2 regions of the Lactimicrobium sp. genome follow, and region 1 is predicted to be linked to the other one. Evidence: riboswitches for the same ligand, from Rfam matches in the RefSeq annotation. Region 1 holds a riboswitch; the other holds the start of a gene.
What was found. Region 1 has a riboswitch for thiamine pyrophosphate ahead of SOI44_RS08665 (ECF transporter S component). Riboswitches for the same ligand answer to the same signal wherever they lie in the genome.
Positions count from the first base shown of each region.

Region 2: linked by a shared signal. The riboswitch ahead of SOI44_RS10200 (YkoF family thiamine/hydroxymethylpyrimidine-binding protein) and the one ahead of SOI44_RS08665 (ECF transporter S component) in region 1 are both predicted to bind thiamine pyrophosphate.

Region 1 is NZ_JAZHUW010000036.1:15,107-20,886, forward strand. It holds gene SOI44_RS08635 (hypothetical protein) at 1-188, shown strand, start outside; gene SOI44_RS08640 (metal-dependent transcriptional regulator) at 289-675, opposite strand; gene SOI44_RS08645 (carbohydrate kinase family protein) at 799-1,734, shown strand; gene SOI44_RS08650 (pseudouridine-5'-phosphate glycosidase) at 1,731-2,651, shown strand; gene SOI44_RS08655 (aminoglycoside N(3)-acetyltransferase) at 2,651-3,469, shown strand; gene SOI44_RS08660 (GAF domain-containing protein) at 3,470-3,934, opposite strand; TPP riboswitch at 3,972-4,058, shown strand; gene SOI44_RS08665 (ECF transporter S component) at 4,086-4,646, shown strand; gene SOI44_RS08670 (DUF402 domain-containing protein) at 4,734-5,273, shown strand; partial or broken rRNA gene SOI44_RS08675 (16S ribosomal RNA) at 5,597-5,780, shown strand, end outside.
Region 2 is NZ_JAZHUW010000056.1:4,639-10,418, forward strand. It holds gene treR (trehalose operon repressor) at 1-325, opposite strand, end outside; gene SOI44_RS10190 (hypothetical protein) at 482-673, opposite strand; gene SOI44_RS10195 (NAD(P)/FAD-dependent oxidoreductase) at 615-1,328, shown strand; TPP riboswitch at 1,454-1,542, shown strand; gene SOI44_RS10200 (YkoF family thiamine/hydroxymethylpyrimidine-binding protein) at 1,578-2,249, shown strand; gene SOI44_RS10205 (ECF transporter S component) at 2,274-2,876, shown strand; gene SOI44_RS10210 (ABC transporter ATP-binding protein) at 2,866-4,404, shown strand; gene SOI44_RS10215 (energy-coupling factor transporter transmembrane component T family protein) at 4,409-5,149, shown strand; gene SOI44_RS10220 (MATE family efflux transporter) at 5,275-5,780, shown strand, end outside.

The sequences.
Region 1 (5,780 bases):
TTCATCCTGACAGCCTGAAAAGAATTCCTTTTCTAGGTGAAGAATTTGATGGCAGAATGCTGAAAGGAAAGATTGCATCTGGTGTATGCGGAAACGGGCTTCGCTCCGGCATGAAGGTTTCTTGCCTGCTGGTAGAAGATGGCAGGGACATTGACCTGGTCATGATTCCAGCGCATATGCAGCTGTAACAAAGCTTTGCAGTTATCATTTGTTCAGACAGAAAACAAGAGGCAGATCGTCATTGTATGATCTGCCTCTTGTTCTGCGAATGGTTTGGATTATTGCGTATTATGCTTCTTTTTTATTCTGCATGTCTGCCTGGATCTGCTGCTTTACCTTTTCAAAAGTGATATCACTGATATCATGCTCAATGCGGCAGGCATCCTTACGGGCTGTCTCAGGATCAACACCGAGGGAAACAAAATACTCTGTGAAGAGCTTATGACGCTCATAAATATGCTCAGCGATTTTTCTGCCCGGGGGAAGCAGCGTGATTTCACCATCTTTGGCCATTTCAATGTAGCCGTTTTCTCTCAGCTTTTTCATCGCAACACTGATGCTTGCCTTGGAATAGCCGAGCTCCTGTGCGATATCGACGGAATGAACGCTGCCATTTCTTTCCTGCAGCATTAAAATCGCTTCCAGGTAGTCTTCTGCGGATTCATATATCTGCATGATCACTTACCTCCGTTACAATACGAATATTGTAACATTGCTGGCCAAAATGAAAAGAGATGTGCCCCGGCGGCACCTATGCTAAAATATCAGGATGTAAGGATGCGATCAGGAGGATCCCCAATGAGCTGCATTTGTGTGATTGGCGGAGCCAATATTGATATCTGTGGATCAAGCATTGGCCCGCTGCGTTCGTTTGATTCCAATCCCGGGATGATATCCGTTTCCTATGGCGGTGTAGGCCGCAACATTGCTCAGATCTGTGCGCTGCTGCGGAAAAACACACGCTTTGTAACCTGCTTTTCAAGTGACAGTTATGGCCAGATGATGAAGGCAGACTGTGAAATGCTGGGCATGGATACTTCCGGTTCCGTTACGATTGAAGGACTGCCAAGTTCGATGTACATTGCCATTCTGGATAATAACCGTGATATGAAGGTCGGCATGAGTGACATGCGTATTCTGCGCTGCATGGATGAGGCAATGCTGGAGCCTGTTTTAAAAAGCCTGAACAGCGATGATATAATCATCATAGACGCCAACCTGGACATGTCATGCATTCAGTATGTGCTTGATCATGCGCCATGCCATGTGGCAGCCGATCCGGTCAGTACAAGCAAAGCGGGCAGGCTCAGAAATGTACTTGGTCAGCTTTCTATCTTCAAGCCGAATCAGTTTGAGGCAAGGGAACTGACTGGTTTTGGCATTGAAAATGAGGAGGATGCGCGCCGCAGTCTGGACTGGTTTCTGCAGGCAGGTGTGAAAGAAGTGATCATCTCCATGGCAGAGCGCGGCCTGCTGCTGGGTACGGAACATGAAAAGCTGTGGCTGACACACCGCCGTATCTCTCTGGAGAATGCAACCGGCGGCGGTGATACGCTGCTTGGTGCATATGTTGCCGCAAGGCTGGAACACCAGAGTCCGGATCAGGCGATCCGCTATGGTATATCTGCTTCCGTGACGGCAATCGAACAGGATGCTGTCAAGCGGCGCAGCCTCAGTCCTGAAATGATTGAAAAGAGTCTTGATACGATGGATATAAAGGAGAAAAAATTATGAGTGAAATGGTAAGAGTCAATCCTGAAGTTGCAAAGGCATTACAGGAGAACAAGCCTGTCATTGCCCTGGAAAGCACGATTATTTCCCATGGTATGCCGTATCCGCAGAATGTTGAAACGGCAATGCATGTGGAACAGATCATCCGTGATCACGGAGCTGTGCCAGCAACAGTTGGTATCGTTGATGGTGTTGGTGTTGTTGGCCTGACAAAGGATGAGATTGAAGAAATGGGCAAGCGCGGCCATTCGATTCCGAAGGTATCCAGACGCGATCTGCCGATTGTCATGGCAGAAAAGTCATGGGGTGCTACTACTGTTGCGACAACAATGATTCTGGCTGCCAAGGCAGGTGTTGAGTTCTTTGTGACAGGCGGTATCGGCGGTGTTCACAGAGGCGCACAGGAAACATTCGATATTTCGGCTGACCTGGAAGAGCTTGGCAGAACAAATGTAACCGTGATCTGTGCAGGTGCCAAGGCAATTCTGGACCTGAAACTGACTCTGGAAGTACTGGAGACAAAGGGTGTTCCGGTGCTTGGCTATCAGACAAATGATCTGCCTGCTTTCTACTGCCGTGATAATGGCATGGGCCTGAAAGTTGACTATGCGATTAAAGATGCAGCTGATGCAGCAAGAATCGTCAAGGCGAAGAGAGATCTCAAGCTCAATGGCGGCATTCTGATTACCAATCCGATCCCGGAAGAGTATTCAATGCCTACCGATGTGATTAACAAGGCTATTGATGAAGCAATTGCAGAGATGGATGAAAAGGGTATTCATGGCAAGGAGTGCACACCATTCCTGCTTGCCAAGATTGCAGATATTACTGCCGGCAAGTCTCTGGATGCCAACATTCATCTTGTATATAACAATGCGGCAGTTGGTTCGGAAATTGCCAAGGAGTACAGTAAACTCTGATGTCATATGCGCCGGACCATATTGTCAATGACCCCGTAACCAGGGAAACACTGACAGCCGGGCTGAAAAAGCTTGGCCTGCGGGACGGCATGATTGTGGAAGTGCATGCCCGTCTGTCATCTTTTGACTGTGTGATTGGCGGGGCAAGGACGGTTGTGGATGCATTAATGGATATTGCTGGTGAAAACGGAACGATTGTCATGCCGGTGAACTGCCATGACAATGCGGAGCCTTCCACCTGGAAGCATCCGGTGATTCAGCCGCAGGCCTATGCATCTGTGCGCAGCGCAATCCCGCCGTATGATCCCCAGCTGAGTGATATTCCTGATATGGGTGAGGTGGCAGAGAATTTCCGCCGCCGCAAAGGTGTGATCTTTTCACAGCATCCACGTGTTTCCTATGCGGCATGGGGCAGATATGCCAAACTGCTGTGCAACCGGCAGTCTCTGCATTTTCCTCTTGCTGAGGAGAGCCCGGCAGCCCGTATGTATGAGATGAAGGGCTTTGTGCTGCTGATGGGATGTGATTTTGACAGTGCTACGAGCATGCATCTGGCGGAATACCGCACAGATGACAGGCCGATCCGCATTGAAGGCTGCTGCATGCAGACAGATCAGGGACCACAGTGGAAGAATTATCTGGATCTTGATCTGGACAGCAGTGACTTCACACGGGTGCGCAGTGAACTGGTCAAAAAAAAGGCGGTCCGCGAAACAGTGATCGGCGGATCTCGCATTCAGTTTTTCCCACTGGCATATGCCGTGGATGAGGCAACACGCTACTTTGAATCCAATTCGGTATTTGAACTGTACCGGTAATCAGATTTTCCAGGAATGTTTGAGGTATGCTGCAGAAATTTCTGCGGCTGCTTCAAGCATTTCTTTTTCTTCGGTCTCACGGAATCTGTCCTTTACAGGAGCATCCAGATCAATTTCCATGATGACTTCGCCATTGACAATGACCGGAACGCATAATTCACTGCGGCTGTCACTGTCACAGGCAATGTGGCCATGGAAGGACAGTACATCCGCAATCCGCTGCGGCTTTTTTGTCTGCCAGCAGGTGCCGCATACACCTTTGCTATAACCAATATGTGTGCAGGCAGTTTTTCCCTGGAAGGGACCAAGGACAAGTTCACCGTTCTTTACAAAATAGAAACCTGCCCAGTTGAGATTGGCATAGTTCATATTGATGCAGGCAGAAACATTGCTCAGTGCAGCAATCATATCAGGTTCTTCCAGCAGGGCTGCGATCTGCTGGCTGATCAGACTTTTGTTTTCCATGTTTAACATCTTAGCACACTATCCTGTGATAGAATGATTTTGTGAACAGGGGTGCATTTGCTGAGAATTACCCTTATCACCTGATCTAGGTAATACTAGCGTAGGGAGTTCCAATCACTCTTTGCGCCTTCAGAAACGGGGGTGTTTTTTTATGAAGAACAACAAGATCAGAATTATTTCGTACATGGCATTATATGCAGCACTGTATGTCGTCCTGAAATTTGCAGGAGAGTACATTCCATTCCTGAAGATGCCGCAGGGAGGCTCAATTGAGATTGAACTGGCTGCGGTATTCATTGCCTCGTACCACATGGGCTGGAAGTATGGCATTCTGACTGCGATGATCGGCTTTCTGCTGACATTCATCTGCGGCTTCCCGATCTACTGGCTGAATCTTGGCCAGTTTATGCTCGATTATATCCTGCCGCTGCTGTTTGTCGGTGCGGCCAGTCTGCTTGGCCGCAATGGTTCCGTGCGTCAGGTCATCGGCATCTCACTGGCAATGATTCTCAAATATGTCAGTCAGCTGTTATCCGGTGTGTACTACTGGCCGCCGGAGGGCAGTGTTGCCGGCAGTAAGGCAGCCTGGGTATATTCTGCCGGATATAACCTCTGGTACAATCTTGCTACACTGGTTGTATGCATCATTCTTGTGCCGCTGCTGCTGAAAAGACTCGAGAAAACAAGTGCCTGGAAGCAGTTTGCCAGGTAATAGAAAGAGCAGAAACATATATGAGTGGGTGAGAATGCAATCATCCACTTTTTATTTTGGTCAGGGACGAGTAGAATAACAAATGCTATGTCAAAAGTATTAATCCCACATCCTGGACAAATGGTATATATCCAGTCTTTCAAGCATGATGGCAGCCTGCACCGCACATGGTGCAAGGGCTTTGTGCTGGAAGCTGATAAAAAACATATCGTTGCCGTAACCAACCGTGCCTGGGTCATTGAAGCGGATGGAAGACGCTGGCTGACAAGAGAACCAGCGATCTGCTTTTTCTATGATGACCGCTGGTGGAATATTATTTCTATGATCCGTCATTCCGGTGTGTACTACTACTGCAATCTCGCTTCCCCAAGTGTGTATGATGGCGAGGCGGTCAAGAATATTGACTATGATCTGGATGTCAAGCTGTATCCGGATGGCGGCTATCAGATTCTTGATGAAGATGAATTCGCGCAGCACGCCAGGCAGATGCATTATCCGGAAGAAGTGAAAAAGATTGTAGAGAACCAGATGCAGATGTTGATCCACGCAATGGAAAAGGGCGAGGATCCGTTTAACCAGTCATGTATTGATTACTATTACAGCAAATATCTGCATATGAACAGATAATGAAATGATGCCGCTATGCGGTATTTTTTGTATGTTTCAATATCACACGATAATAAAAATCAGTTGACAGATAGGAGGGAAAAAGGGTAAGATCATGAAGCTTCTTCAGAAGGGATTCAGGAATCAGGAAATGATCATGGATCAGCAGTCATAAACTTCGAAAAAAAGTTGTTGACAAAATAAACTGAAGAGGTAAGATAAACAAGCTGTTTCCGAGAAGGGAAGAGCGCAGATCTTTGAAAACTGAACAGAAAGATTAGAACACAAACAACGTCAATGAGTTTATAAGAAATCCTGATTGTAAGAATCAGGTGAGCACAAGTCAAATGAAGAGTTTGATCCTGGCTCAGGATAAACGCTGGCGGCGTGCCTAATACATGCAAGTCGAACGAGGAAGATCCAGCTTGCTGGGTTGACCGAGTGGCGAACGGGTGAGTAATACATAAGCAACCTGCCCACGGAGACCGGGATAATCTCTGGAAACGGGGACTAAAACCGGATAGGCAA
Region 2 (5,780 bases), on a different contig from region 1:
ACTTCTCATCCGGATGCGTCTTCTCACAGCAGATGACTTCTGTTTCAACCTTCTTGCCCATGGTGGACGCAAGCTCCTTGAAGGAGACAACGCCATTGACGGGAAATTCAAACCGATTGATGGACAGCACAATGGAGCCAATGCCCTTGGCTTTCTGGATGAAGCCATCCTGGGCAAGAAGAGATAAGGCTTTGCGGATGGTATCACGCGATGCCCCATATACTTCCATGAGTTCGTGCTCACCAGGCAGCCGTGATCCGGCAGAATAAGTTCCATCCTCAATCTGTGCCCGTATTCTGTTTTCAATCTCCTGATATTTTGACATGTATTCTGCTCCGGGTTTCATTATACATGGCAGAATCTGTGGATGTTATAGCAGAATTGAGACAGGTGCTGTTTCCAAAGGCAGATCTGCGCTGAGCACATGTATTTTATTCACCAGCCAGAATGTGCTCTGGCACACTTGTCTGCAGTATTGTCTTTACCTATAGATGTAAGTATATATTCCGTTCAGAATGATATTGCCATAGAGTTCCTTAAACTGTGTCTCTTCCATATTCACGCTGCCGTTGAGCCAGAGCCGGAGAAGATTGAAGATGCTGTTCATTGTATGATTGAAGATCACTTCCAGCTGGGCATCTGTCAGATGGCTCTTTGCTTTCCATTGGGGCATCGCTGCCTCTTTCTCCTTCAAGGAGAAGGACAAAGAACTCCTGAAATATTATGAAACACAGGTTGAGAAGAATCATATTGATATCAGGTTCCATACGGAGGTAAAAAGTCTTGATGATGTTGAGACGGATGAGTATGTGATTGCTGCAGGCTCAATGGGACCTAACCGTCTTCATCTGCCTGGAAGTGAACGTTTTCTGACTGCTCAGGAATATATCAGTAATGGCTGTAAAGATGGTGAAAATGTCGTGATTATCGGCGGCGGACTCACTGGCTGTGAGATGGCGTATGAGATTGCCAAGAGTGGCAGAAAGCCTGTTATTGTAGAAGTGAAAGATGATATTCTGATTGCACCTGGAAGCTGTATGGCAAATACAAGCTTCCTGAGAGATGCCTTCGAATATTACAATGTTCCCATCTATACTTCTGCCAGGACCGTCAGTGCAGATGAAAATAGTCTCACGATCCTGGATGAAACAGGAAAAGAAGTCCGGCTGCCAGCAGATGTGATTGTACAAAGCATTGGCTTTAAGCGTGGTCTTCCGTTTGATGTTCCGGAAAACGCAGATCATGTACATGTTATTGGTGACTCTGCAAAGATCTCCAACCTGCTGAATGCAGTTCATTCCGCATATAACCTTGCCATGCAGATCTGACAGGCAGAACAAATTAACTGTTCTAATATGCAAAGAGCAGGCCTGTCAGCATCGGGCGTTAACAGCTGATGGCATGATGTTGACACATCAGCGTGGGATTATTAAAATAACCACTGTGCTTCAATCAATAGTTTCCGGGGTGCCTTGTGGCTGAGATGATACCCGTTTACCTGATCTGTGTAATGACAGCGTAGGGAGAAAACGAGATTATTTTGTAATGATGGCCTCCGGTAAAGGAGGTCTTTTTTGATGAGTGAAGTAACGAAGCCATATGTGACATATGGCAATAAGACTGCCTGCAGTACAGGTGGTTCGGACTGTGGATGCGGCAGTGCTTCTTCTCCTACATCTTTGAAGGTGAATGGATGCCGTTTTACGCTGAATATCATGAGTGATGATTTCATCAATATCATTCTTGATTCGCTTAAGAAGACAAAGACAGACAAGGTATGGCAGATGACAGATGAGCTTTCGACGGTTTACCGGGGAAAGCAGGTTCATGTGATGGACTCTGTAAAGGCATGCTTTATCAATGCCTTCAAACCTGGCGTGCACATGACATCGGAGATGACTTTTTCAAGAGGCTGCCCGGGTGATGTTGATGCGGATTCGTTCATGAATGTGGATGATGTACCGGTGAATGAACCGCTGATCAAAGATGTCCATTTCCCGGTAATGTGCAAGATTGCCTTTTATCCGATGGGTATCCCAGATTATATGAGGCATATTGCCACAATTGTGAATCATGCGATTGATCTTGGCATTTATGAAAGAAGTTCTCATTACTGCACGATTCTGAAGGGGGATGTGCAGGACATCTTTGCTTACTTTAACTATGTGAATACGTATGGTGCAGAGCATCTGAGTCACTACATTCTGGAGGCTACTGTGGCGGCAAATATTCCGGAAGAAGAGAAATAAACAGGCTGGATGGAGATGGAAATTATGGGGAACAATAATAGCTGGAAGCTGAAGGATGTATTACTGATTGCAATTTGTGCAGTTTTGTTTGGCGTGATTTATATGGGATGTACATATGCCGGCGGTATTCTGTATGGTCTGCTGACACCAGCTGGTATGGGATCACTTGGCTATGAGCCGTTCTATGGTATTTACTTCATGGCAGGGGCCTTTGGCATCTATGTCATGCGCAAGCCTGGCACTGGCATTGTGGCAGAACTGCTGGCGGCCATCATGGAATGCCTGATGGGAAACTACTTTGGTCCGATTATTATTCTGTCCGGACTGGTTCAGGGGTTTGGCTTTGAGCTGCTGATCATGCTGCGGAAGTACAAACACTATGACAGAGGCACAATGTGTCTGTCTGCTGTGATCTGCTCCTTCTTTACCATGGGATATAATCTTCTGATCAGCGGCTATAACAAGATTGCCGTGCCGGTATTGTTAATCATGATGGTGGTCAGAGTCATCAGTGCAGTTGTGTTTGATGGTCTTCTGACTCCGGCGCTTGGCGATGCCCTTGTCAAGGCTGGCGTATTGAAGGGATACAAGGCGGCTGAGGGAGTATCCGAAGATCTTGAAGACTGATTCTCATGTAATAGAGGATGTGCCGGTACTTGAACTGAAGAATGTTGTGTTCCGCTATTTCAAAGACGGAAAGCGGAATATTCTGGACCACACTTCATTTGTGATCCACAAAGGCATCAGTGTGATCACCGGTGCCAGCGGCAGTGGAAAAAGTACGCTGGCAGCCGTTGCTTCCGGGCTCTATCCGGAAAATGGCGGATATCTTGCATCTGGTGATATTTTCCTGTATGGCCAGAATCTTCGAAGACTGAATGCACAGAAGCGGGCATCGTATCTCACGGTTCTGTTTCAGAATCCTCAACTGCAGTTCTGTATGGATACACTGCGTCATGAGATGGAATTCTGTCTGGAAAACATCTGCGTTCCGCAGGCGGAAATGTCAGGCCGCATTAAGGCAGTCTCGGCACAGCTTCATTTGGATTCTCTGCTGGATCAGTCGTTCCAGACGCTGTCTGGTGGTGAAAAGCAGAGGGCAGAACTGGGCTGCTTGTTTCTGATCGGCAGTAAATGCATATTGATGGATGAACCGTTTGCCAATATTGACGAAGATGAGTCCTGGCGGCTGATTGACATGATCACATTCATGGCGAAGGCGGGAAATGACTTTGTGATCATTGACCACCGCATGGATTACTGGCTGTCAATGGCAGATGAGATACTGATTCTGAAGGAAGGAGGCCATATCCTGCAAAGAGGCATTACCAGAGAAAACTATCAGGATTATGCTGCTTTGATCAGGCAGGAAGGGCTGTGTTTTCCAAGTGTTTCTGATTATCCGCAAAAGGAAGAGGAAGCAGCAGATGGGCAGGATGCAGTTCTTTCCTTTCAGCATCTTTCCGTATGCAGAAGCAGTAAAAAGAAAAGCGTGCATAGCTGGCAGAAGCGGGAAAAGAATGAACAAAATGCGGATGATGTGCTGCTGAAAGATGTTTCGGCAGCGTTTCCAAAAGGAAAAATGAGTGCTGTGCTTGGCCCATCGGGGGCAGGCAAGACAACGCTGTTTCTGGCTGTCCTTGGTGTGCATGCATATACGGGAGAGATTTCACTGGATGGTGTTTCCATCAGTGCGTATAAGCAGAAAGATTTATACCGGCATATCGGTATTGTCTTTCAGAACCCGGCCAACCAGTTTGTTGCCCAGAAAGTCAAAGATGAAGTGCTGGCGGGCCTGGCCATCTGGCATCCTGAGATGAGTGATGAAAAGAAGGAAGAATGGGCAAGAAAGATGTTAAAGGAATATGGTCTGGAGCACTATTCCAGATTTTCTCCATATATGCTTTCGCAGGGACAGCAGCGCCGGCTTGCCGTACTGTCCGTGCTTGCCGGCGGACAGCAGGTGCTGCTGCTGGATGAGCCGACATATGGTCAGGATTTTCGCTCAACAATGGCAATCATGAATCAGCTGAGTCAGAAGATCAAAAACGATAATCTCACGGTGATCATGATCACCCATGACCGTCAGCTGGCACTTGCTTATGCAGATCGGATCTATGAGATCGAAAACAAGGCACTGATACAGCGGAGATGATGCGATGAGAACATTTGCTGAAAAACTGAATCCATCCATAAAGCTGATTACCATCCTGATCCTGGTTATCCTGATTTCTTTTCAATACAGGACAATGCTGAACCTTTCCATTTTTGTATTTTCGCTTCTGCTAGTCTTTCTTGGATCACACAATGCGCCAAAGAAAGTTCTGAAGATTCTGATCCCAGCTTTTTTTGCCGCATTTGGTTTGTTTATGATGGGCCTGTATTATGCCAGAGGCAGCAGTGTGACAGCCACAGCTTTGTCAGATGTGTCATCCATGCCCTATGTGGTAAGAGCAGCTATGTCCAGAAATCTGACAACTGCTTTGCAGCTCAGTACCAGACTTCTGGCTTTTGCAGGTCTGGGCATCTATTTTGCGCTGACAACCAATGGTGAATACTTTGTACGCAGTCTGATGCATCAGTGCCATATGTCTCCCAAGTTTGCCTATGGCATGTTAGCAGCGTTTCATCTGCTGCCGCATATGGCTAACGAACTGAAATCTGTACAACTGTCCTACAGGGTCAGAGGCATGCATGTCTCCTTCCTGTCCAGAAGAGTATTGTTCACGATGCTGGTAAATAGTATCCACTGGTCTGAAAGCCTTGCCATGGCGATGGGATCCAAAGGCTTTGATGGAGATGCGCCGCGCACATGGTGTGAGATACCAGAAGTTCATTTGTCTGATATTCTGTTGTCTGTTTTCTCTATTGCTGCAGTCGTGACTGCCATGGTGATCTGATGATGAAAGGCCTTTTGTACCGTCATTCTGCTGCCTTTAGCCAGAAACTGTGACACACGCGCAGGCCGAAAGGCGTTATACTTTCTCATTGTATGAAAACTGATGAAATATTTGCAAAAGGCAGGATGAGCCGTGTGATCTGGAAGATGGCAGTGCCTGCCATTGCAGCCCAGCTTGTCAATCTTCTCTACAGTATTGTGGACCGTATCTATATCGGACATATTCCTGACATTGGCACAACGGCTCTGGCTGGTGTTGGTGTGTGCAATGCCATCATCATCCTGATCTCTGCCTTTGCCATGATTACCGGCGGCGGTTGTGCACCGCTTGCCTCTATTGCCTTAGGTTCCGGCAGAAAGAAACGGGCCAGCCAGATGATGAACAATGGCTTTGTCATCATCATGGTGCTGGGGGTGATCCTGATGGTGATCTTCGGATTGACGATTGACCCGATGCTCAGACTGGTCGGTGCCAGTGATGCCACGCTTCCATATGCACATACCTACCTGTCTATTTATCTGCTCGGTACCTTGTTTGTCATGGCTGCCATCGGCATGAACCCATTTCTGAATGTGCAGGGGCATCCCGGTCTGGCCATGTCTACTGTCATCCTTGGTGCGGTATTGAATAT